One region of the Roseibium sp. LAB1 genome, then DNA from elsewhere that is predicted to be linked to it. Evidence: riboswitches for the same ligand, from Rfam matches in the RefSeq annotation. Region 1 holds a riboswitch; each other region holds the start of a gene.
What was found. Region 1 has a riboswitch for cobalamin ahead of ACYQ54_RS02655 (hypothetical protein). Riboswitches for the same ligand answer to the same signal wherever they lie in the genome.
Positions count from the first base shown of each region.

Region 2: linked by a shared signal. The riboswitch ahead of cobU (bifunctional adenosylcobinamide kinase/adenosylcobinamide-phosphate guanylyltransferase) and the one ahead of ACYQ54_RS02655 (hypothetical protein) in region 1 are both predicted to bind cobalamin.
Region 3: linked by a shared signal. The riboswitch ahead of ACYQ54_RS19215 (ABC transporter substrate-binding protein) and the one ahead of ACYQ54_RS02655 (hypothetical protein) in region 1 are both predicted to bind cobalamin.

Region 1 is NZ_BAAGIB010000001.1:548,353-555,606, reverse strand. It holds gene ACYQ54_RS02670 (LysR family transcriptional regulator) at 1-112, shown strand, start outside; gene ACYQ54_RS02665 (hypothetical protein) at 117-515, opposite strand; gene ACYQ54_RS02660 (S9 family peptidase) at 719-2,803, opposite strand; cobalamin riboswitch at 3,055-3,267, shown strand; gene ACYQ54_RS02655 (hypothetical protein) at 3,375-3,653, shown strand; gene ACYQ54_RS02650 (DUF1636 family protein) at 3,643-4,047, shown strand; gene ACYQ54_RS02645 (ABC transporter ATP-binding protein) at 4,044-4,817, shown strand; gene ACYQ54_RS02640 (ABC transporter substrate-binding protein) at 4,834-5,769, shown strand; gene ACYQ54_RS02635 (FecCD family ABC transporter permease) at 5,822-6,883, shown strand; gene ACYQ54_RS02630 (hypothetical protein) at 7,108-7,254, shown strand, end outside.
Region 2 is NZ_BAAGIB010000004.1:87,904-95,157, reverse strand. It holds gene nagA (N-acetylglucosamine-6-phosphate deacetylase) at 1-581, shown strand, start outside; gene ACYQ54_RS21905 (cupin-like domain-containing protein) at 649-1,314, opposite strand; tRNA gene ACYQ54_RS21900 (tRNA-Asn) at 1,924-1,999, opposite strand; cobalamin riboswitch at 2,334-2,551, shown strand; gene cobU (bifunctional adenosylcobinamide kinase/adenosylcobinamide-phosphate guanylyltransferase) at 2,585-3,136, shown strand; gene cobW (cobalamin biosynthesis protein CobW) at 3,133-4,233, shown strand; gene cobN (cobaltochelatase subunit CobN) at 4,269-7,254, shown strand, end outside.
Region 3 is NZ_BAAGIB010000003.1:264,386-271,639, reverse strand. It holds gene ACYQ54_RS19225 (outer membrane lipoprotein carrier protein LolA) at 1-243, shown strand, start outside; gene ACYQ54_RS19220 (ATP-dependent carboxylate-amine ligase) at 263-1,231, shown strand; cobalamin riboswitch at 1,330-1,538, shown strand; gene ACYQ54_RS19215 (ABC transporter substrate-binding protein) at 1,667-2,782, shown strand; gene ACYQ54_RS19210 (FecCD family ABC transporter permease) at 2,782-3,894, shown strand; gene ACYQ54_RS19205 (ABC transporter ATP-binding protein) at 3,891-4,661, shown strand; gene ACYQ54_RS19200 ((2Fe-2S) ferredoxin domain-containing protein) at 4,661-5,428, shown strand; gene ACYQ54_RS19195 (DoxX family protein) at 5,645-6,097, shown strand; gene ACYQ54_RS19190 (LLM class flavin-dependent oxidoreductase) at 6,258-7,253, shown strand; gene ACYQ54_RS19185 (NAD(P)H-dependent oxidoreductase) at 7,254-7,254, opposite strand, start outside.

The sequences.
Region 1 (7,254 bases):
ACTGCTCAACGCCCGGGCACGTTGCCTGCTGGATTACATGGAGCCGTTCATGGCTGCGCTTCCCGTGTTTCAGGGGACCGTCCTTCAGCGTGATCCAACCAGATCCGCCTGATGCCTTACGCGGTATAGGGATTGCAGCGGATGTAGCGCGGCTGGTCGATATAGCCGGACATGATGGAGAGCCACGCCTTGCATTCGCCTTCCGACTTGAAGCAACCGGCCTGGGAGATGATGTACTTCTGGCCGAAGTTGAAGACCTTGCCGCCGGCAATGCCTTTCCAGCCGCTGCCGGTAAAGCTGCGGCAGTCATATGGCGTGTTGTAGGTGCTGGGGATGTCCTGCCGGTTCTTGGTGAAGGTCGGGGAGAACAGCAGCGTTTCGACCACATTGCCGCCCGAGGTGTCATACGACTGGCACGCAGCAAGGCTGAGAACTGCGGCCATCATCGGAACCAGGCGCAACCCCTTTTTCAGCCCGTGGGCGATGCGGTGCGGAAGAGGGCGGTAGCTGGTCATCACAGGCTCCAGTGAACAGGATCGGCACGGTCGAAGACCGTTCAATTGATTGATTTGCAACAGCTCTCACATGAGCCGAAGACTTGGTCAAAATCAAGTCACGTTCGCTCGGGTGCATGCGGTGCCCACACGTGAACAGCCTTGGGGCTTTCGGGCGCGCGGACTGTGCCGCGCCCCCGAATATTGTTCCGGTCTGAGCCTTGTCAGGCCTTGTCGGTCACCAGGAGAGCAAATGCCTGGCTCTCGGCAACTTCCTTCAGCCGGTCGAAGCGGCCCGAAGCGCCGCCGTGGCCGGCTTCCATGTTGGTTTTCAGCATCAGAAGATTGTCGCCGGTCCCTGTCGCCCGCAACTTGGCGACCCATTTTGCCGGTTCCCAATAGGTCACCCGCGGGTCGGTCAACCCGCCAACCGCCAGGATGGCAGGATAGGCCTTTGCCTCGACGTTGTCGTAGGGCGAATAGGAGGCGATGTATTCGTAGGCACCCTTGTCCGTGATGGGATTGCCCCATTCGGGCCACTCCGGCGGGGTGAGCGGCAGGGTATCGTCAAGCATGGTCGACAGAACGTCGACGAAGGGAACCTCGGCAATGATCCCGCCGAACTTTTCCGGCGCCAGGTTCGCGATCGCGCCCATCAGCATTCCGCCGGCCGACCCGCCCTGGGCGACGATGCGCTCATGCGAGGTGAAGTTTTCCGCAACCAGGTGGTCTGCCGCGGCAATGAAGTCGGTGAAGGTGTTCTTCTTGTTCTCGCGCCGGCCATCCTTGTACCAATGGAAGCCCTTGTCCTTGCCACCGCGAATATGGGCGATGGCGTAGACGAAGCCCCTGTCGACCAGCGACAGGCAATTGGTGTTGAAGCTTGCCGGTACGGTGATGCCATAGGAGCCATAGCCGTAAAGCAGCAGCGGTGCGGAGCCGTCGAGCCTGGTGTCCTTGCGGTACAGCACGGACACAGGCACAGTTTCGCCATCGGCGGCAGGTGCCATCAGACGGCGGGTGACGTAATCGCCTGCATCGTGCCCGGAAGGCACTTCCTGTTCCTTGCGCAGAACCCGTTCGCGAGTCTCGACATTGTAGTCGAAGGTTTGCGAAGGCGTGGTCATAGAGGAATAGGTGAAGCGGATCGTGTCGGTGTCGAATTCGTAACCGCCGCCAAGGCCAAGCGAATAGGCCTCCTCGTCAAAGGCAATGGTGTGTTCGATGTTGTCGGCAAGCCGGCGGATCACGATGCGCGGCAGACCGTCTTCGCGCTCCAGCCGTGTCATGAACGTCTTGTAGACGCAGTGGGACAGGATCAGGCAGCCTGGCTTGTGAGGCACGAGGTCAGACCAGTTTTCGCGGCCGGGATTGCTCTTCGGCGCGGTGACGATCTTGAAATCCTCGGCACCGCCTGCGTTTGTCAGAATGAAAAGCGTATCGCCATGATCGTCGATCGAATATTCGATGCCGGTTTCGCGCTCGGCGACCAGCACCGGTGCCGCGGTCGGATCGGTTGCCGGGATCATCCAGACTTCGGACGTTTCATGGTCGTGAATATCGATGACAATCGTGTCGCCCGACTGGGTCTTGCCGACCCCCATGAAGAAGCCGGCATCCTTTTCCTCGTACACGAGCACGTCGGCGGCAGGATCGGTGCCTATCTCGTGGCGGAACAGCTTTGAAGGCCGATGATTGGCGTCCAGGCGAATGTAGAACACATACCGGCTGTCTTCGGAGAAGACACCGCCACCGCCCGTGTCTTCGATGGCGTAGTCAAAGTCCTTCGCCGTTTCGGCGTCGCGCAGTCTCAGCGAATAATATTCCGACCCCTTGTTGTCATAGGCCCATGCAATGAGCTTGTGATCCGTCGACTGGCTCACACCGCCGATCCGGAAATAGGACGTGCCCTCGGCTTCCTTGTCGCCGTGGAGAAGAACAGTTTCCGCACCGCCGTCACGCGGGGTGCGGAAGAAGACCGGCTGCTGGCCACCGGTTTCATACTTGAGGCCGTAGGCGAAGGGGCCGTCGGGAGCCGGAACTGAGCTGTCGTCTTCCTTGATGCGGCCGCGCATCTCGGCAAAGAGCTGTTCCTGCAGTGCCTTTGTCGGAGCCATCCGGGCATCGTGGTAGGCATTTTCCGCTTCCAGGTAGGCGCGGATATCGGCGTCAAGCACGGACGGGTCTTTCATGACCTCCTGCCAATTGTCCGCCCTCAACCAGGCGTAGTCGTCCTGGCGGGTAATGCCGTGAGTCTCAAGGGTGACGGGGCGCGCATCGGCGCGGGGGGGGAGGGCATCCTGTTTCATGGCTCGGAGGTAAGATTTTTGAGCCCCGAAGGCAAGAGGGACAATCCTGTCAGGGGGGCGGACAACTTTATCTTTTGACAGCCTTCTGAAGTGTCCGGCGGTTGATTGTGTACGTGCTGGCTTGCAAGACACGCTTCCTTCACGCCCCTGATTTTTGCGCTTGAGAAAGCGTTTCAGGCTGCCGTTCTGGCTTGTTTTCCCCTCCATCACCAACGCCAGCGGCGAAAGTCTTTGACAATTTCCGGACGTTCGCGCACTTAGAAAGAGATGGTTCCCGACTCCGAACTCCGGACCGGGATTAAAAGGGAACACGGTGCGACCACGCCGAAAGGCACCAAATCCGTGACTGCCCCCGCAACTGTGAGCGGCGAGCAAACCTGAAAGCGCCACTGGGGAGACCCCGGGAAGGATCAGGCAAGCCACGACCCGCAAGTCAGGAGACCTGCCATTTCACCTTAAACCTAAACCCGGGCGGGGTGCCCCGGAGGAGTGAGTGACATGGCTATTCGGCATCTGCCGGCAAAGTTGCACATTCGGTTCCTGACTGCCCCGCGAAATCGCGGAGGGCGATATGAACCGGAAACTGTCTGTTGAAATCTCAAGACTTGCAAACCTCCTGACAGAAGCCGACCCGCTGGCGGCGCGCGCAGTGCGTGCGATGGCGCCGGACGGAAGGCAAAAACCAGTTGCAAACAAGATTCAAGGTAATGTAATAACATTACAAAATGAATGTACCATTTCCTCCCCACTCGGCAGCGCCGCGCGCAGTCTTGCCGGTCAGACGTTTGCCCGTCTCCAACCGGCTGCCCGCTGTCAGGCAGAAGGAGTGGAGGTGCGCCATGAGCAATGACCCGCACAAGATTTTTGTCTGCACGACATGCCGTCACAAAGGACAGAGTTGCCACCCCGGCTATGGACTTATCTGCAAATTGAAGAGTGCAATGGCACAGGCCGTCCCTGTTGTTGGAGACGATTTCGAGATATCCGGAACAGCCAACATGGAGACCTGTTCGCGACCTTGCACGCTGGCGTTCAAGGCAACCGACAAGGCGATCTATCTGTTTGGTGACATAGAAGACGATACCGACATCGAAGAACTGGTCGACTACGCCAATCGTTATCGCCAGATCGAGAACGGATATGAGACGACCGGTGAACACCACGGCAAGCGTTGGAACGCTTCGCAAGGCCGGGTTCCGGCAGCGATGATTGTCTCAAAAGCTGATGGAACGGCTTACTCATGACTGGGGTTGATCTCTTCGTCCGCGAGGTCAGCTGGCAGACGGGGCAGGGGAAGACCATCCTGCACCCGGTCAGCTTCGACCTGGCTGCAGGTAAGGTTCTGGGAATTGCCGGTGCAAATGGTGCCGGCAAATCCACTCTTTTGCGGCTTCTTTACCGCTTCTTGAAACCGAAGTCGGGTGACATCCTGCTGGATGGCCGAAACCTCTGGCACATGAGTGCCAGAGAAGCAGCGCAAACGATTGCCGCCGTGCTGCAGGAACAGCCGACAGACTTTGCCCTTTCGGTTCGCGAGATCGTCGCCCTTGGCCGGCGCCCCCACGCGACCGGATTTGCCAGCGCAGGCAAACGGGATGCCGAGATCGTCGACAATTGTCTCAGGCAAATGGATCTGTTGCCCTATGCGCAAAGGGCTTTCGGCACCTTGTCCGGCGGTGAAAGGCAGCGCGTGATGGTGGCTCGCGCCCTAGCGCAGGAACCGAAGCTTCTCGTTCTGGATGAGCCGACCAATCATCTTGATATCCGTCATCAGCTCGAGATCGTGGAGCTGATCGCCGATCTGAACATCACCATTGTCACTAGCCTGCACGACCTCAATCTGGCTAACCGTGTCTGCGACGAGGTCTTGTTGCTGCATGAGGGGCGGCTGGTTGCCCACGGAGCGCCGGAGAGGGTGCTGACCCCCGGCAACATCGAGCAGGCCTATTCGGTACAGGTCCGGCTGGAACACCTGTCTTCCAGCCAAGAGCGCTACCTGACCTTCCATCTTTGAATTCCTGGAGAAATTAATGAAAAAAATTGCCTTGGGCCTCGCGCTCACCTTTCTGGCCTGCCCTGCATTTGCGCAGACCACCGTGCAGAGCTGCAACCGTTCGGTCACCTTCGATGCACCGCCAAAAGCCGCCGTTTCGAATGATGTCAATCTGACCGAGATGATGCTGGTGCTCGGCCTGCGTGACCGGATGGTCGGGTATACCGGGATTTCCGGCTGGAAGACCCTGGACGCGGAAATGCGCGAAGGCGTGGCCGAGCTTCCGGAACTCGCTTCAAAATATCCGAGCAAGGAAGTGCTGATCGGGGCAGATGCGGATTTCTTTTTCGCGGGCTGGAACTACGGCATGAAGGTTGGTGGCGAAGTGACGCCCGAAACGCTGGAGCCCTTCGGCATCAAGGTCTATGAGCTGACCGAATCCTGCATCCATGTCGGCGACAAGCCGAAGGCCTCGCTTCAGGATCTCTATAACGACCTGATCAACCTGGGAAAGATCTTCGGCGTGGAAGACACCGCCTACGACCTGGTAGCCTCTTACAAGCTGGAGCTGGATCGGATCGCGGCCACGGTGCCCGCCGATGAAGACCCCTTGAAGGTCTTCGTATACGACAGCGGCGAGGACAAACCATTCACCGCCGGGCGGTATGCCATGCCGACAGCGCTTATCGAGGCTGCCGGTGGCGTCAACGTAATGGATGATTTCGAAAAGAGCTGGGCGACCGTCGATTGGGAAACCGTGGTGGAGAAAGATCCGGACATGGTCGTGATCGTCAACTACGGCGAAGTGACAGCGGAACAGAAACGGCACTTCATGGAGAGCAATCCTGCCCTTGCTGGTATCTCGGCGGTCAGGAACGACCGCTTTGTCGTGCTGGACTATGTCGAGGCAACCCCGGGTCCGCGAAACCTCAAGGCCGTCGGAAAACTCGCCGAAGCCTTCTGGGGAGAGTGACCTTGCTGATGACGCCTCTCGCAGGCGCGGCGGGCAGGAGTGATGATCCATCATGACTGTGCTGAAGACTAAATGCTCCGAACCCCGCTGGTTCCGGAGCAATGGCGTTCTGCTGTCGGCAGGGGTGCTGGTTCTCGGGTTGTCCATCGTGGCAGCCATCGGCGCGGGGGCCGTCGCAATACCCGGCAGCACTGTTTTCAAGATCCTCGCCAACGGCACGGTGCCTGGCCTTTTCGAGACCGACTGGTCCAAGGGCCGGGACGCCATCGTCTGGGAAATCCGCTTTCCCCGCGCCCTGCTGGCTGGTTTTGTCGGCGCCGGTCTGGCGGTGGTCGGCGCTGCCTTGCAGTCCGTCACGCGCAATCCGCTGGCGGATCCTCATCTGCTTGGTATTTCTTCCGGAGCGGCGGCGGGGGCCATTCTTGCGCTTTTGCACACAGGCCTTTTTCTTGGCCTCATGACCGTTCCACTGATGGCTTTCGCCGGCGCGCTTGCAGCAACCTTCCTGGTGCTAGGTGTGACCAGGTTCGCGTCTGCCACCAGTGCCGACCGGCTGGTGCTTGCGGGTGTCGCCGTTTCCTTCATCATCATGGCGATCGCCAATATCCTGATTTTCCTGGGTGATCCGCGGGCAACGCATACGGTTGTCTTCTGGATGCTCGGGGGGCTCGGCCTTGCCCAGTGGTCCCAACTGCCGTTCCCGCTTGGCATTTTGTTGCTGGTAACGCCGTATTTTCTGGTGCGTGCCGCCGACCTCAATGCAATGACCATCGGCGACGAAACCGCATCGACGCTCGGCATTCCGGTTGCCCGGTTCCGCCTGACAGTGTTTGTGCTGGGGGCGCTTATCACCGGTGTGATGGTGGCCTTTTCGGGCATCATCGGTTTTGTCGGGCTAATGGTGCCGCATATCGCCCGCTTTCTTGTCGGCGGCAATTACAGCCGGGTTCTGCCGGCGTCCATGATGCTCGGCGCAATCTTTCTGATCTGGGCGGATATTATCGCCCGCACGCTGCTGTCCCCCGAGGATATGCCCATTGGAATTGTCACGGGCCTGATCGGCGGCATTTTCTTCGTGCTCCTGCTGCGCTCCCGGACAGGGCAGGCGCACTAGAAAGCGCCCCCGATGCCTCATCAAAAGAGCAACGCAAACCCTTCAGGGCGTTCAATCGCTTTCGATTGCACGCCCGTCGTTCCAACCGGTCAGGCCGGCCTGGGGTGGATTGGTGCGATATCCGCGCACGGCTGGCCGGACTCCGGAGAGGTTGCATCCTGCGGGTCTTAAATCCGATCGTGTTGGTATAGTGTTGGCGAAACGAAAACAGACGCGGCACATCCATGGAAAAACTTCCAAGCAATCTTGCAGAATTCACCCATATCCGGATCATAATCGGCATGGTGATCGGTCTTGGCGTCGCGCGTCTGCTCAATGGCCTTGCACGGTATGTGCAGCATCCCGGAAAGGAAGAGATCTACAGCGTGCAC
Region 2 (7,254 bases), on a different contig from region 1:
ACGTCAGTCTTGGCCACAGCGGGGCCACCTATCGGCAGTGCCGGACGGCGGCTGAAGCTGGAGCGTCGATGGTCACCCATCTCTTCAACGCCATGAGCCCGCTGCAACACCGTGAACCGGGCCTTGTAGGCGCAGCTCTCGATCTGGGCTCACTCAACGTCGGCATCATTGCTGACGGGGTCCATGTCGATCCCGTCGCGATGCAGGTGGCGATCAAGGCCAAGACCGGTCCGGGCAAGATCTTCATCGTGACCGACGCCATGTCCCAGACCGGCACCGATGTCACATCCTTCTTCCTGAGCGGTCGGGAAATCTTTCGCCGCAATGGCACGCTGACGCTGGCTGACGGTACCCTGGCTGGTGCGGATATCGACCTGCCGGCTTCCCTGAGATTTCTCACCGAAACTCTCAAGCTGCCGCTCGAGGCAGCGCTTGCAATGGCCACCAGCGATCCCGCGGATGTTCTCGGCCGCCCCCTCGGTCATCTCGAGGAGGGCTACCCGGCTGATTTCGTGCAGTTCAACAATGCACTCGAAGTTCAGAATGTCTGGATTGCAGGAGAAAAGCAGGCCGTTGACTAATCAGGCAAGTCTTCTGGTCGCAAAATTTGATATCCCGATATCCAGGGTGGACATGGTGTTCGCCTACCTAGGTCCTGTCGACCTTTTTGAGCGTTGATCGAACTGTCGGGAATGTCAGCAGCGTATTCGGGATCTGCAACAGTTCCTTGAAAAAGCGGCTGACAAGAGCACCGCGGCTCGGCGAATAGGGTGATGTTATGAACGATTTCAGCCCCCAGCCGATACCTCCGACATTAGGCAGAGCGCGAATGGCGGTTCCGTAACAGTTCCGAACAAGGGAGGATTTGCTGTTCTTGAAAGCATGCAGCAGTCCGCATCGTTCCATGTCTCGCTTGAACTCTTTCGTGACGACAGAGGTTTCGCGTTTCGTGAAGGTCCAGTTGATGTTGATGTTCTCGTCTTCCTTGGCAACCACACGATGGTACCAAAGTGGTGGAAGGTAGAGTAGGTCGCCTTCCTCGAGATCGAATTTGTAGAACTTTTTGTTCCGCAACAGCTTCTCTTCATCCTTCAGCAGAGAAAAGTTTGTGAACGGATAGCAAGGCAACGGAGTCTCCGGCGAAACCAGGACCCATTCCTTCCGCCCTTTCACCTGAACGGTGATGACATTCTCCGCATTCGTATCGTAGTGGAATTCGGTTCGATTGTTCTTGCTGTTTATCCAGAACCGCCAGGCAACAGAATCTTCCATTACCTGATCTGAGGTCAGAATCTGCTTCAGAAACCCGGGCATTTCGATATCCTGTTCAAGGACAGGTGCCCGGCTAACGAAAAAGACACCCCTGTCACGAACTTTCGGCTGGGAATGCAGTTCCGTTCGCAATCGGTTTGAAACCCATTTTTCCCGAGCAGGCCAGGATTTTGCCAAACCCTTGACAAGCAAGGGTTGTTCCCTGTTGCAGTGTTTCCTGAGAAACTCGGCATAGTCCGGAGTTTCCGTAACGGTAGCAATTGTTTGGTCGGTAGTGCCGATCATGAAAAATACCACGCCTTTTGGAATCTGCGGGTCATGCCATCGGTCAGTCGGTCACGTGGATATCAGATGTGGTGACGTTGGGTAATTCTACGATAGGGGCAACCTGAAGCTTTATCAAGAAAAGTGGCACTTCAGCAGGTGTTCAACGACCCAAAAAATAAGGCCATGCGCAAAGCAGCGCAAAGATCACCAAGCGCAGAAGAATCATTTGGGTCGTGAGAGCGGAATTCCGATGCGTCTCTTAACCTGGATATTGGGTTCGGAAAGGCTGCGGCGAAACTTCGCCAACAAGAACGAGACCGGACACAATACTGTAATCCAAGGCGTAAAATCGGCAAATTGATGAAAAAGAAGAAGAAGCGGTGATGGCTCCCCAGGCCGGACTCGAACCAGCGACCCAGCGATTAACAGTCGCTTGCTCTACCAACTGAGCTACTGGGGATCACCACGCTCGGGGTCAGCGCGTTGCCGCCCCGTCGATGGAGATGCGTATATCAAAGGCTTGATCCGTTTGCCAAGCCCCCGAGAGTGTTTTTTTCATCATGCCGTCATTTTTTTAGGTGCGGTGTGGAAAACTCAATATATTTCAGATGGCTAGGCGTGCCGTTGAACTTGGAAAACCCTACGTTCCACGACAATTGCCAACGCCTTATCCGATCATTTCTGCCCAGCCTTTTCGGGACTTTGGCGCAAGTGGGTACTAAGGCGGGCCGTCTGGATGATATCTCGGGTTTGGCAGCCGGGCCTTTCTGCTGCTTGTGTCGGCCTGAAGATCCGGTTAGGAAGAAACCGACGGTTCCGGAGAAGGCTTTGCCCGATCCGGATGAAACGGGAATCCGGTGCAGGCCTCATCTGGCCTAGATCCGGAGCTGCCCCCGCAACTGTGAGCGGTGAGTGGCTGTACGAAAACCACTGGCATCCTGATGGAGCCGGGAAGGGGTACAGACCGCGCTGAGCCGCAAGCCAGGAGACCGGCCGTCGCATTGGCAACCCTATGGCGCTGTCGGGCGGACGGCTGGGAGATGGAATGACGCATTCAACTGGCGAGAGGACCACGCTGGTTCTCGGCGGTGCCCGATCCGGAAAAAGCCGGTTCGCGGAAAAGCTTGTCCACGAAACCGGTTTGCAAAAAGTCTATGTGGCAACGAGTGCTGCCCACGACGATGAAATGGCCAGCCGCATAGCTGCCCACAAAGATCAACGTGGCCCTTCCTGGCAGACCGTCGAAGAGCAGCTCGATCTCGTGTCCGTTCTCAAGAGGGAATGTCGACCGGACCGGGTGGTTCTGGTTGATTGCCTTACCCTCTGGCTTTCCAATCTCATGTTTGCCGACAAGGACATCCCGACTGAAACGGCGCGGCTTTGCGCCGTACTGGCGGACCTGAAAGGGCCCTGTGTCTTTGTGTCCAACGAAGTTGGCATGGGGATCGTGCCGGAGAACCGTCTGTCGAGGTCGTTCCGCGATGGGCAGGGCCGTCTGAACCAGGATATGGCGCAAGGGTGCCAACAGGTCGTCTTCGTTGCTGCAGGCCTGCCAATGCTTTTGAAACCCACTTCACAACCGGATATCAAACTATGACCACTTCTTCCTTCCAGCCGGGCGCGAAAATTCCGGCGACGATTGTCACGGGGTTTCTTGGCGCTGGCAAAACCACGCTGATCCGCAATTTGCTGACCAATGCCAATGGCAAACGAATAGCGCTGATCGTCAACGAGTTCGGGGACATGGGTTTCGACGGATCTCTGGTAAACGGATGTGCGGATCCCGATTGCGCTGCAGAAGAAGTGGTCGAGCTGACCAATGGCTGCATCTGCTGCACCGTTGCCGATGATTTTCTGCCGACCATGGAAATGCTGCTTGCCCGCGACAATCCTCCGGAGCATATCGTGATCGAAACCTCCGGTCTCGCTCTGCCGCAGCCTCTTGTGCGGGCATTCTCCTGGCCAAGCGTGAAGCCGAAGGTGACGGTTGATGGTGTTGTGACGGTGCTGGACGCCGCCGCCCTTGCCGAAGGCCGGATCGCGCTGGATGAAGAAGCGCTTGCTGCACAACGGGCAGCGGATGAAGCTCTCGACCATGACAGTCCGGTGGAGGAACTCTTCCATGATCAGTTGCGCTGCGCCGATCTGGTGGTGCTCAACAAGGCAGACCTCATTTCCGAAGAGGCCCTGAAGCAGGTGCACGACAAGATTGCGGCCGACGTGCGCCCGGCGGTCCACGTGGTGACTTCCGAAAACGGGACGCTGCCGATCGAAGTTCTGCTCGGCAGAGGTTCTGCCGCCGAGGACGACATGGCTGGTCGTCACGAGCATCATCATCACCATGATGACCATCATCACGATGACCACGACCACGATGATGATCATCATCACGATCATCACCACCACGACGATTTTGAAAGCCACGTACTGGAAGTTTCCTCGTTTGCCAGTCTGAAAGACGCTGAGGCGAAAGTTCTGGAGGCCATGGCGCAAAAAGGCGTTCTGCGCATCAAGGGAGCCGTGACGATCGAGGGAAAGGCAGCTCCTGCAATGGTGCAGGCCGTTGGCCCGCGTGTCGAAACCTGGTTCGCCGCCGGCGCCGAGAGCAGCGGCAGACTGGTCGTGATCGGTTTGAAGGGCCTCGACCTGCCTGCGGTTCGTGGCCTGCTGGGTGAATTGACGGCTGCTGCCTGACAACGTTGGAAAGACGCTGGAAATAAAGATCAAGCATGCACATTCTTGCCAGCCAGACGCGCCGGATCGATGACGGTGGGGACGCGGTCGACCTCGGCCAGTCTCCCGCCGACATTCTGTTCCTGTCAGCAGCAGACACCGAATTGGGGAGTTTCGCCGCGGCACAGGCCCGGCTTGGGGCTGACCGTGCGGAGCTCCGCCTCGCCAACTTGATGGCCTTGTCGCATCCGTATTCGGTTGACCTTTACGCCGAACAGACCGTGCGCGGGTCACGACTGATTGTCCTGCGCATTCTGGGCGGGGTCGAATATTGGCGCTATGGCCTGGAAAGGTTCGAGGAAGAGGTCCGCGCGAACGGCATCGATCTGATTGTCGTTCCGGGTGACGACAAGTGGGACGAGGACCTAACCTCCCGCTCGACCATATCCTCGGCGGAAGTGCACCGGTTCTGGCGCTACTGTGTGGAAGGTGGAGCGGAAAATTACGCGAACGCGTTGAAATATGCCGCTCACCTGATCGGCAAGGGTGAGGACCCGGCGCAGCCGGTGCCTCTTCCTCGTGCAGGGATCTATCTCGCTGGCAAAGCCGCACCCGACATAGAGCAGCTAAAGGCATCCTGGCGCGATCCTGCAAGACCCGTTGCGGCAATCACCTTCTACCGCGCTCTGGTTCAAGGTGCCCAGACCGCGCCCTTGGATGCGCTGATCGGTGCGCTCGACAAGGCTGGCGTCAATGCACTGCCGGTTTACGTGTCCAGCCTCAAGGAAGCGGAATCCGTTGCCGTCCTGGAAAGTCTCTTCGACGCAGCACCACCCGATGTCGTGCTGAACGGAACGGCCTTTGCCGTTTCCAGGGCCGGGGCCGAGCACCAGCCGACTCCGCTCGATCGTCCCGGCAAACCGGTGCTGCAAGTTGTGTTTTCGTCTTCCTCCAAAGAGGGCTGGGAAGAAAGCGATCAGGGCCTGTCGATCCGTGACCTCGCCATGCATGTCGTGCTGCCGGAGATCGACGGACGGATCCTCACCCGGGCAGTCTCCTTCAAGGAAGAAGGCAAATTCGATGAGGCCACTCAATCGACCCCGGTTGCCTTTACGCCTGTTCCTGATCGGATCAGATTTACAGCAGAGCTTGCGGCGGCATGGGCGAAACTCGGACGGAAACCGGCATCTAGCAAAAAATCCGCGCTGATCCTTGCAAATTATCCGAACAGGGATGGGCGTCTTGCCAATGGGGTTGGGCTCGACACACCTGCGTCCTGCGTTCAAATGCTGAAGGCGATGGCTGCTGCTGGACACGACGCCGGAGACGTTCCGGAAACATCTGCCGACCTGATGAATATCCTGACTTCGGGCGTTACCAACGCCCTGGAAGGCCGTTCCGGCAAGGAAGGATACCAGGCGCTGTCTCTCGAGGACTATCGTAGCGCATTCAACGGCCTGCCGGAGAGGGTACGGTCAGCCGTCGTTGAACGCTGGGGTGAACCCTCGGGTGATCCCCATGTGACGGACGGCCAATTCCGGCTGGCGCTGCATCGGTTTGGTAACCAGGTGGTCGGTATTCAGCCGGCACGCGGCTACAATATCGATCCGAAGGACACCTATCACGACCCGGCCCTGGTGCCTCCACATCACTACTTCGCTTTCTACATCTGGCTGCGGGAGCATTTCTCCGCCGATGCCGTTATCCATCTCGGCAAGCACGGCAATCTGGAATGGCTTCCCGGCAAGGCCCTGGCGCTTGCCGAAAGCTGCTTTCCGGAAGCGGTGCTGGGGCCCGTTCCGAACATCTATCCGTTCATCGTCAATGATCCGGGCGAGGGGGCGCAGGCAAAACGGCGGACGGCCGCCGTCATCGTCGATCATCTGACGCCGCCTTTGGCACGGGCGGAGAGCCATGGCGTTGCCGAAGAGCTGGAGACGCTGCTTGATGAGTATTATCTGGCAAGCGGTGTTGACCCGCGCCGCCTGAAGGCGTTGACCCGCGACATTCTGGATGCCGCCGCAAGGCACGGCCTCGACAAGGATATCGGCATTTCCGACGAGATGGACGAGGAGACCCGCCTTGCACGTCTGGATGCTCATCTGTGCGACCTGAAGGAACTGCAGATCCGTGATGGTCTGCATATTCTTGGAGAAAGCCCGGCTGGCGATCTTCTGACTGATCTGCTGGTTGCCCTGGCACGAGTCCCGCGCGGCAGTAAACCTGGGCAGCAAAGCCTGCAACGGGCGATCGCGGCGGACCTTGGTTTTGACGGGTTCGACCCTCTGGATTGCGACTTCGCCGCGCCCTGGCGCTGGGACCGGCCGGGCATTCTGGAGGACGTGCAGGAGGCTCCCTGGCGGTCCCAGGGCGATACGGTCGAACGCATAGAGCTGCTTGCCCGGGAGATCGTTGCCGGTAACTGCGATGCGTCTGAAAACTGGCCAGCGACACGTGCCGTTCTGGACGATGTAAATGACGTCCTGCGCCCGGCTGTAACCGGGTCCGGAGATGCCGAAACAGCAGCGGTACTGACCGCGCTTGATGGTGGATTTGTTGCCCCCGGGCCGTCAGGTGCACCGTCGCGTGGACGACCGGACGTGCTGCCGACCGGACGGAACTTTTACTCCGTCGATGTGCGGGCCGTGCCTACCGAGACAGCTTGGCGGCTTGGCTGGCAATCCGCCACACTCGTTGCCGAGCGCTTTTTCCAGGAAGAAGGCGAATGGCCGAAATCCCTGGTGCTTACGTGCTGGGGCACGGCCAACATGCGGACCGGCGGCGACGACATTGCCCAGGCGTTGGCACTCATCGGGGCAAGGCCGGTGTGGGAGCAGGGCTCGGGTCGGGTCACAGGGTTTGAAATTCTGAAACTATCCGAACTCGGACGTCCGCGCATTGACGTCACCTTGCGAGTCTCCGGATTTTTCCGCGACGCTTTTCCCCATCAGATGGACCTGTTTGACAGTGCCGCGCGTGCAGTCGGGGCGCTGGACGAGCCGGACGAAGCCAATCCGATTGCCGCGCGAATGCGGTCGGAGA
Region 3 (7,254 bases), on a different contig from region 1:
ACCAACGTGCTGGTGGAAGAAGACCTGATCACCGTGACGATCTTCGACAAGACCAAGTTCAACTCCGGCACGCTGACGCTGATTTTTGATGCCAAGGACTACGCCCTGAAGCAGTGGACGGTCACCGACCAGCAGGGCTACGACACCTCCGTTGCGGTCTATAACGTCGTCTCCAACGGCCCGACCAATCCGGACCTGTTCAAGATCGACTATCTGGCCAACGCCCGCCAGAACAAGAACTGATCCCCCGGCTGGCCACAGCATGACCGAACCGGCCGGCCGGCGCGCACTCGTCTTCGATCTGCTTGAAGCCTATTGCGCCCGCAAAGGCTACCGCCTGACGGCGGGCGACAGCCACGGCCATGCCGGCCTGATCGAGAGCCCGTCGGGCAAGCGCTGGTTCTTCAAGGGAACCCGGTTCGATCTCAACACGCTCGGCGCAGCGGAAATTGCCACGGACAAAGCCTATGCCGCCGCCTTTCTGAAGGCGGCGGGCCTGGCAGTTCCGGAGGGACATCTGGTTTTCGCGCGGGACATCAGCGACGGCCACCGCGCACCGAAAGATGTTCTGGATTTTGCCGGGAAGCACGGCTTTCCGCTTTACGTCAAACCCAATTGCGGCCGGGAAGGGCGAGACGTGGTGCGGGTTGACACCTGTCACACGCTCCAGAATGCCCTCTACATCCTTGCCAGGAGCAACGACCAGCTGCTGGTGCAGCCGGAAATCCGCGGACTGGAACTGAGGATTATCGTGCTGGACGGCGATGTCCTATGCGCGATCGAACGGCGCTCGCCGCGGATCTCCGGAGACGGCCATCGCAGCATTGCCGAGATCATCGACGCTGATCCACGCATCGACGCGGCCGATCCCCGTCTCGCCTTCGAACTCTCCCAGCAGGGGCTGATGATGGAAACGGTCCCCGCACCCGGCCAGACGGTCACGCTTCTGCCCGTGGTCAACCTCTCCGCGGGCGGAACCGCCAGAATTGTCACCGGCTCCCTGGCCCCGGACCTTGCAGCCCTTGCCCGCAAGGCCGCGCAGGCCCTTGCCCTGCGTTATGCCGCCGTCGACCTGATCCTGACGGACGCCGCCAGCGCAAATGGAGACGCCGTCATACTGGAAGTCAACGCCGCGCCCGGTCTCGGTAATCTTGCCCGGCAGGGTTCGGAAGAAACGGCCGCCGTCAATCAGATCTACGAACGTGTCTTCGAGGCGATGTTTGACGCATGAGAATTCGCGAAAGCACCCTGCCAGCGTGCCCATCTGACAATGGCGGCTGCATATCGCCAGGGAGGCCAAGCCTGCACTGTTGACGTCATCGCAAAAAATGACGACAAAAGACAGTCGGTTTCCGCAAGGAATGAAAAGGGAATCCGGTGCGTGGCGGAAGCTTGAGCACGTCACAACTCCGGAGCTGTCCCCGCAACTGTAAGCGACGAGCGCCCTCAAGCTGGCCACTGGATCCGCCAGGATCTGGGAAGGCCGGGGAGCGCGATGACCCGTGAGCCAGGAGACCTGCCGGCACTTGTTCAATCAAACCCGGGCGGGGTGTCCTGGAGGAGGGTCCAATGATTTCCGCACGCCTGTCGCGCGGTGACCGATTTCTGATCGGGTTTCCGTCATGCCCGTCTCCGTTTGCTCCGCCGCAACTGGAGCACGGGACCTTTGCTCACATACAATTCCATATCCAGACATCGCGCCGCTGCCGGGCGAATCCCGGTACGCGTCTGGAAATCAATCAACGCAGCACTTCTCATCGTCTGTCTGCTGTTGATCTCCGCGTCCGCATTCGCCGAACCGGTTGAAATTACAGACGATACCGGCCGTACACTCAGCTTCGAAAAACCGCTTGAACGCGTTGTCGTCTTCAACCGCTACAATGCCGAATTTGTGCGCGCCGTCGGCGGAATGAAGATCATCGTTGGTGTCGACAGTTGGGTGACCCGCGACCCGACCTACTGGCCGGATCTGCAGGACAACATGCTGGTCGGCACCGGTCAGCGCGAGCCGAATTACGAGGCGATCATCGCGCTGGAACCGGATGTGGTCATCTTCCCGCGCAACGGCGCATGGGAAGAAGCGATCGACACGCTGAAACCCTTCGACATTCCCGTTGTGGTTCTGACCGGCTGGGACGTGCTGAAACACGTGTCCAACATCGACGCCTTTGGCAAGATGTTCGGCAAACCAGAACGCGCTGAAAAACTGAATGCCTTTTACACCGAGCACATTTCCCTGTTGAAGGAACGCCTGAGCGGTGTCGACACCAGAAAGGTCTATCTGGAGGAAAAGACACCGTTCCGGTCGGTTCTCCAGGGATCCGGTTGGCACGACATGATCGAGGCGGGCGGCGGCCGCAACATTTTCGAAGCCATAGATATCGGCACCCAGCCCAGGGAACGCGGCACGGTTCACAATTTCGAAATCGACCCCGAGGCAATTCTCGTTGCCAAGCCGGACCTGGTGGTCAAGCTTCAACCGGGCTCTTACCCTCTTCATCCGGCCGAGTTTTCCGATACCTTCTTTCAGGAATTCGCCGCTCGACCGGGCATTGACGAAGTTCCTGCCATGGGCACCGGCAGCGTCTATCACATGAACTATTACCTTGCCGGCGGCTGTTCCAAGATGATCGGAGCGCTTGCCATCGCCAAGTGGCTCTATCCGGACCGGTTTGAGGATGTCGACCCGGACGCGGTCATGAAGACCTGGCTGGAAGACTTCCAGGGCGTGTCCTATCCCGGCCGGTACTGGACCCGTATCACCGAAGCCGAAGGCCGATGATGAACGGTTTCATTTCGTCCGGCCTGGCCGGACGCGCCACCGTTGCACCTGGCGACATCCGGCGGGCTTATGCCCGCCGGACCGCCAAAGCCGCATTTCTATGCGGGGCGGGCACTCTGGTTCTCATCATGATCGCGCTCTGGGCCCTGTCGCTCGGCGCCAACGACCTGTCCTTCAGTCAGGCACTGCAGATCACATTCGGCTTCGTGTTATCGGATGGACTCATCGCAGAAGTTTCCACCTTGCAGGAAAAAGTGGTCCTGCAGCTGCGTCTGCCACGCATCGTCATGGCGATTGTTGCCGGTGCCGGCCTTTCCGTTGCCGGCGTGGTCATGCAGGGCATCACGCGGAACCCGCTGGTCAGCCCCTTTACCGTCGGCCTGTCTCCCGCCGCCGCCTTCGGCGCCGCGCTTGCCATCCTTGCGGGTGCGCTCACCATGCCGGATATCGGCAACTATCTGATCGTCGGCGGGGCATTTGCCTCCTCGCTCCTGTGCGCGGCCATCGTGCTCGGCATTGCAGGCCTCAGCGGCGTGTCCGCCACCACCATCATTCTGGCCGGTATCGGCCTCACCTATCTCTTCAGCGCCTTCACGGCCACTTTGCAATTCGTCGCGACCCAGGAGCAGCTGTCCGCCATCGTGCACTGGACCTTCGGCTCGCTGAACGCTTCCGGTTGGGACGAGGTCCTGGTCTCCACTGTCATTTTGGCCCTGGCTACGCCTGTGTTCTGGAAACTTTCCTGGGCACTCAACGCACTTTCAGCAGGCGAGGAAACCGCCGCTTCTCTCGGCTACAATCTCAGAACCACCCGGTTGGCGGCAGCGGTCTTCTCCGTCCTTCTGACGGCAGGCATCATCGCCTTTACCGGCGTGATCGGGTTCGTTGGTCTGGTAGCACCCCATATCGCCCGCATGACCATTGGCAACGATCACCGCTGGCTGATCCCGTATTCCATGATCGTTGGCGCTCTGTTGCTTCTCGTCGCCGATACCATCGGCAGATCCCTGTTCTCACCGGCCGTCATTCCCGTAGGCATCGTCGTCGCCTATGTCGGTGTACCGCTCTTCGTTCACCTGATCCTGAGGCAACGTCGGAGGACACTGCAATGATTTGCATAAAGGGGCTGTCGCTCAGCTATGGCAGCCGAACCATCCTGCAAGACATTTCCTTGGCCGTAGAAAAGGGCGAATGCCTCGGTCTGCTGGGAGCCAACGGCGCAGGCAAGAGTTCCCTGCTGAAATGCCTGGCAAGGCTTGCAACGCCGGGACAGGGCAGCATCGAAGTGGAGGGCAGGCCACAGGCTTCCTTCAACCGCAAAGCTTATGCCCGCAAGCTTGCCTATGTGCCGCAACATATACCGGATGACGTGGCCATGTCCGTCATCGACCTCGTGCAACTTGGCCGCACGCCACATATTTCCGGAAGCCTGGGGGCCGCGGACCGGGATCTCGTAATCGACGCTCTTGTGCGGGTCGACATGGCCCATCACGCCTTTTCCGAAGTTGCCCGGCTTTCCGGTGGCGAACGTCAGCGCGTTGCGATTGCCCGGGCCCTGGTCCAGCAGCCACAGGCGCTGCTGCTTGATGAACCCACAAGCGCACTCGACCTGAAACACCAGATGGAGACAATGCGTCTGGTCAGATCGCTGGCCGAGGAAACCGGTATGGCGATCATTATCGCGGTTCACGACCTGTCGCTTGCGGCGCGCTACTGCACGCGGCTGGCGCTTCTGTCCGGCGGCCGGATCGTCGCCACGGGATCCTGGAGGGAAGTGCTTTCACCCGACCGCATCCGCGAATCCTACGGCGTCGCCGCCCTGGTCGGCGAGGTGGAAACCTATCCCTATATCGTTCCTGTTGAAGCTGGAGCTGCCTGATGCGTCCAACCATATTGCTTCTTGCGAAGGCAGCTATAGCGGCAAAGCCGCTTGCAGAGCTTGAAGCGCTCGCACAATCCGTATCGGCGGCCATGCCGGGTTTCCAGACGGTCTACGCCCTGTCGGAACAGGGCAGCCCCTCCTTGCGCCAGCGCCTTGACGACCTGGCCGGGCAATCCGTCCCGGAGGTTGTCATCGTTCCGGTGATGATCCCGATGGAGCCGGGATTTCCCGCCTGGATCAAACGGTCCGTACACCGCTGGAAACAGAACCGGCAGGGGTTTCTACCCGCAATCCGGATCGCCGATGCGCCTGCAACCAGGTCGGAGGAGCTGACACAACTTCTCACCGGGCTTGCCACGAACACGGCTGCAGGCAATGTTCTCGAGGAAACGGTGAAACTGCCCGATGCGTCCATTATTCCCGGACAAAAACACCGCATTCTGGTCTGCATGGGCGGTGCCTGCAACGATGCCGGAGCCGTCAGTCTCTGGTCTCACCTGAGGACCGAACAGGACCGGCTGAAACTGCGGGACGCGGGCGATGGCATGATGAGCTGCAAAACAAGCTGCCTCGGTCCCTGCAATCTGGCGCCTGTCCTGCAAGTCTGGCCCGACGGCACGACCTATTGCGGGGTCGACGAAGCAGGTGTGGATACAATCCTCAAGACCCATGTCCTGGAGAGCGGTGGTCCTGCTGCCGAGTTTGCCTATCCGGCAGACGGGAATAAGCAGCGGCTTCGGCAAAGAGCCTCCGCCGGAACGTGAACCTGCCTCCGAGAGCGCTAGCAACGAACGTCCGACCCGGGCCAACCGGTTTCGTAACTTACGGTCTCCTACCGTCGGCAGCAGCGAAGGCATATTGTCCACTATTGGTGGATAATATGATCATAAATGTGAAGCTTATACTTTTCTGAATAGACAGTATCTTGTTTTCAGTATCGGGCGGCAAAAAAATGCCCCCGTCAAACAGGAGTACTGAAAATGGCAAATCTCGATACAATCTCCGCCTCTCACACAGGCGATACCGTTCTCACCCGGGTTCTGGACGGCGGCATACCGCTGGCAGCCCGCCTTCTGATCGTGCCGCTGTTTCTGCTTTCCGGCATCACCAAACTCGGCTCTGCCGAAGCCACGATCGGCTGGATCGATGCCGCAGGCCTGCCTTTTGCGACCCTGGCCTATGTCGGCGCCGTCGCCGTGGAAATCCTGGGCAGCCTGGCGCTGGTTGCCGGCTTCCAGACCCGTATCACCGCCGGTTTGATGGCACTGTTCACCGTTGCCGCTGCATTGGCATTCCACAACGCGCTTGGTGATCAGAACCAGTTCATCCATTTCTTCAAGAACATCGCGATCGCAGGTGGCCTTCTTCAGGTGGTCGCTTTTGGTGCCGGCCGCTACAGCCTGGATGCCCGGGTCAACCGTTCCCGCATCTAACAAACCGGCATCCCCGGCAAATCGCTTCACGGCTCCCGCTCATCCCGGGAGCCGTGCGCGTTTGAAGGCCTGGAAGGACTGCGCAGAAGCGGCGGCCGATAAAAGTTGACCTTGGCGGGCGGGTTTTCAGATCCTACATGGAGCTCCAACGGAGATATCCATGCAGAATTTTTCTCTTCTAGATCTTTCGCCTGTGCCGGAAGGCCAGACAGCGGCCGAAGCCCTTGCGAACACGGTCGATCTGTCACGTTTGGCAGAACAGGCGGGCTACCATCGATACTGGCTGGCCGAGCACCACAACATGCCGGGCATCGCCAGCGCCGCAACCTCGCTTGTCATCGGACAGGTGGCTGCGGCGACTTCCACAATGCGTGTTGGTGCGGGTGGCATCATGCTGCCCAACCACTCGCCGCTGATCATCGCGGAACAGTTCGGCACCCTGGCAACGCTCTATCCTGGACGGATCGACCTTGGTCTGGGCCGCGCACCGGGAACGGACATGGCGACAGCCAGGGCCTTGCGTCGCCACATGGCCGGTGAGGACAGCTTTCCGCAGGATGTCCAGGAACTGATGGGCTATTTCAGACCGGCCTCGGAATCGACCCGGGTTCGCGCAATCCCGGGGGAAGGCACGCAGGTTCCGGTCTGGATCCTCGGCTCGAGCCTCTACGGCGCACAACTCGCGGCCGCCTTCGGATTGCCCTATGCCTTTGCGTCTCATTTTGCCCCTGCAATGCTGGAAGAAGCGCTGGAGATCTATCGCGCGACCTTCCAGCCGTCGCCGCAACTTGCCAAACCGCACGTGATGGTGGCAGCTGGTGTCTTCGCCGCCGACACGGATGAAGAGGCCGCTTACCTGCGTTCGTCCCAGCTCCTAGCATTTGCCAGGCTGCGCATGGGCAACCCGGGCAAATTGCCCTTGCCGGTGGAAGACGTCAGGGACGAATTTCCGGCACCTGTACTGGCACAGGTCGAACTTGCCCTGTCGTGCTCGGCAACGGGGTCTCCGGACACCATCCGGGAGCAACTCGCGGCAATCATCGACCGCTATCAGCCGGACGAGCTGATGATCACCGGCATGATCCACGATCACCGTGCCCGCGTGAACTCCTTCGAACTTGCAGCCGACGTCCTGCGCGGCCTGACAGAACGCTGAT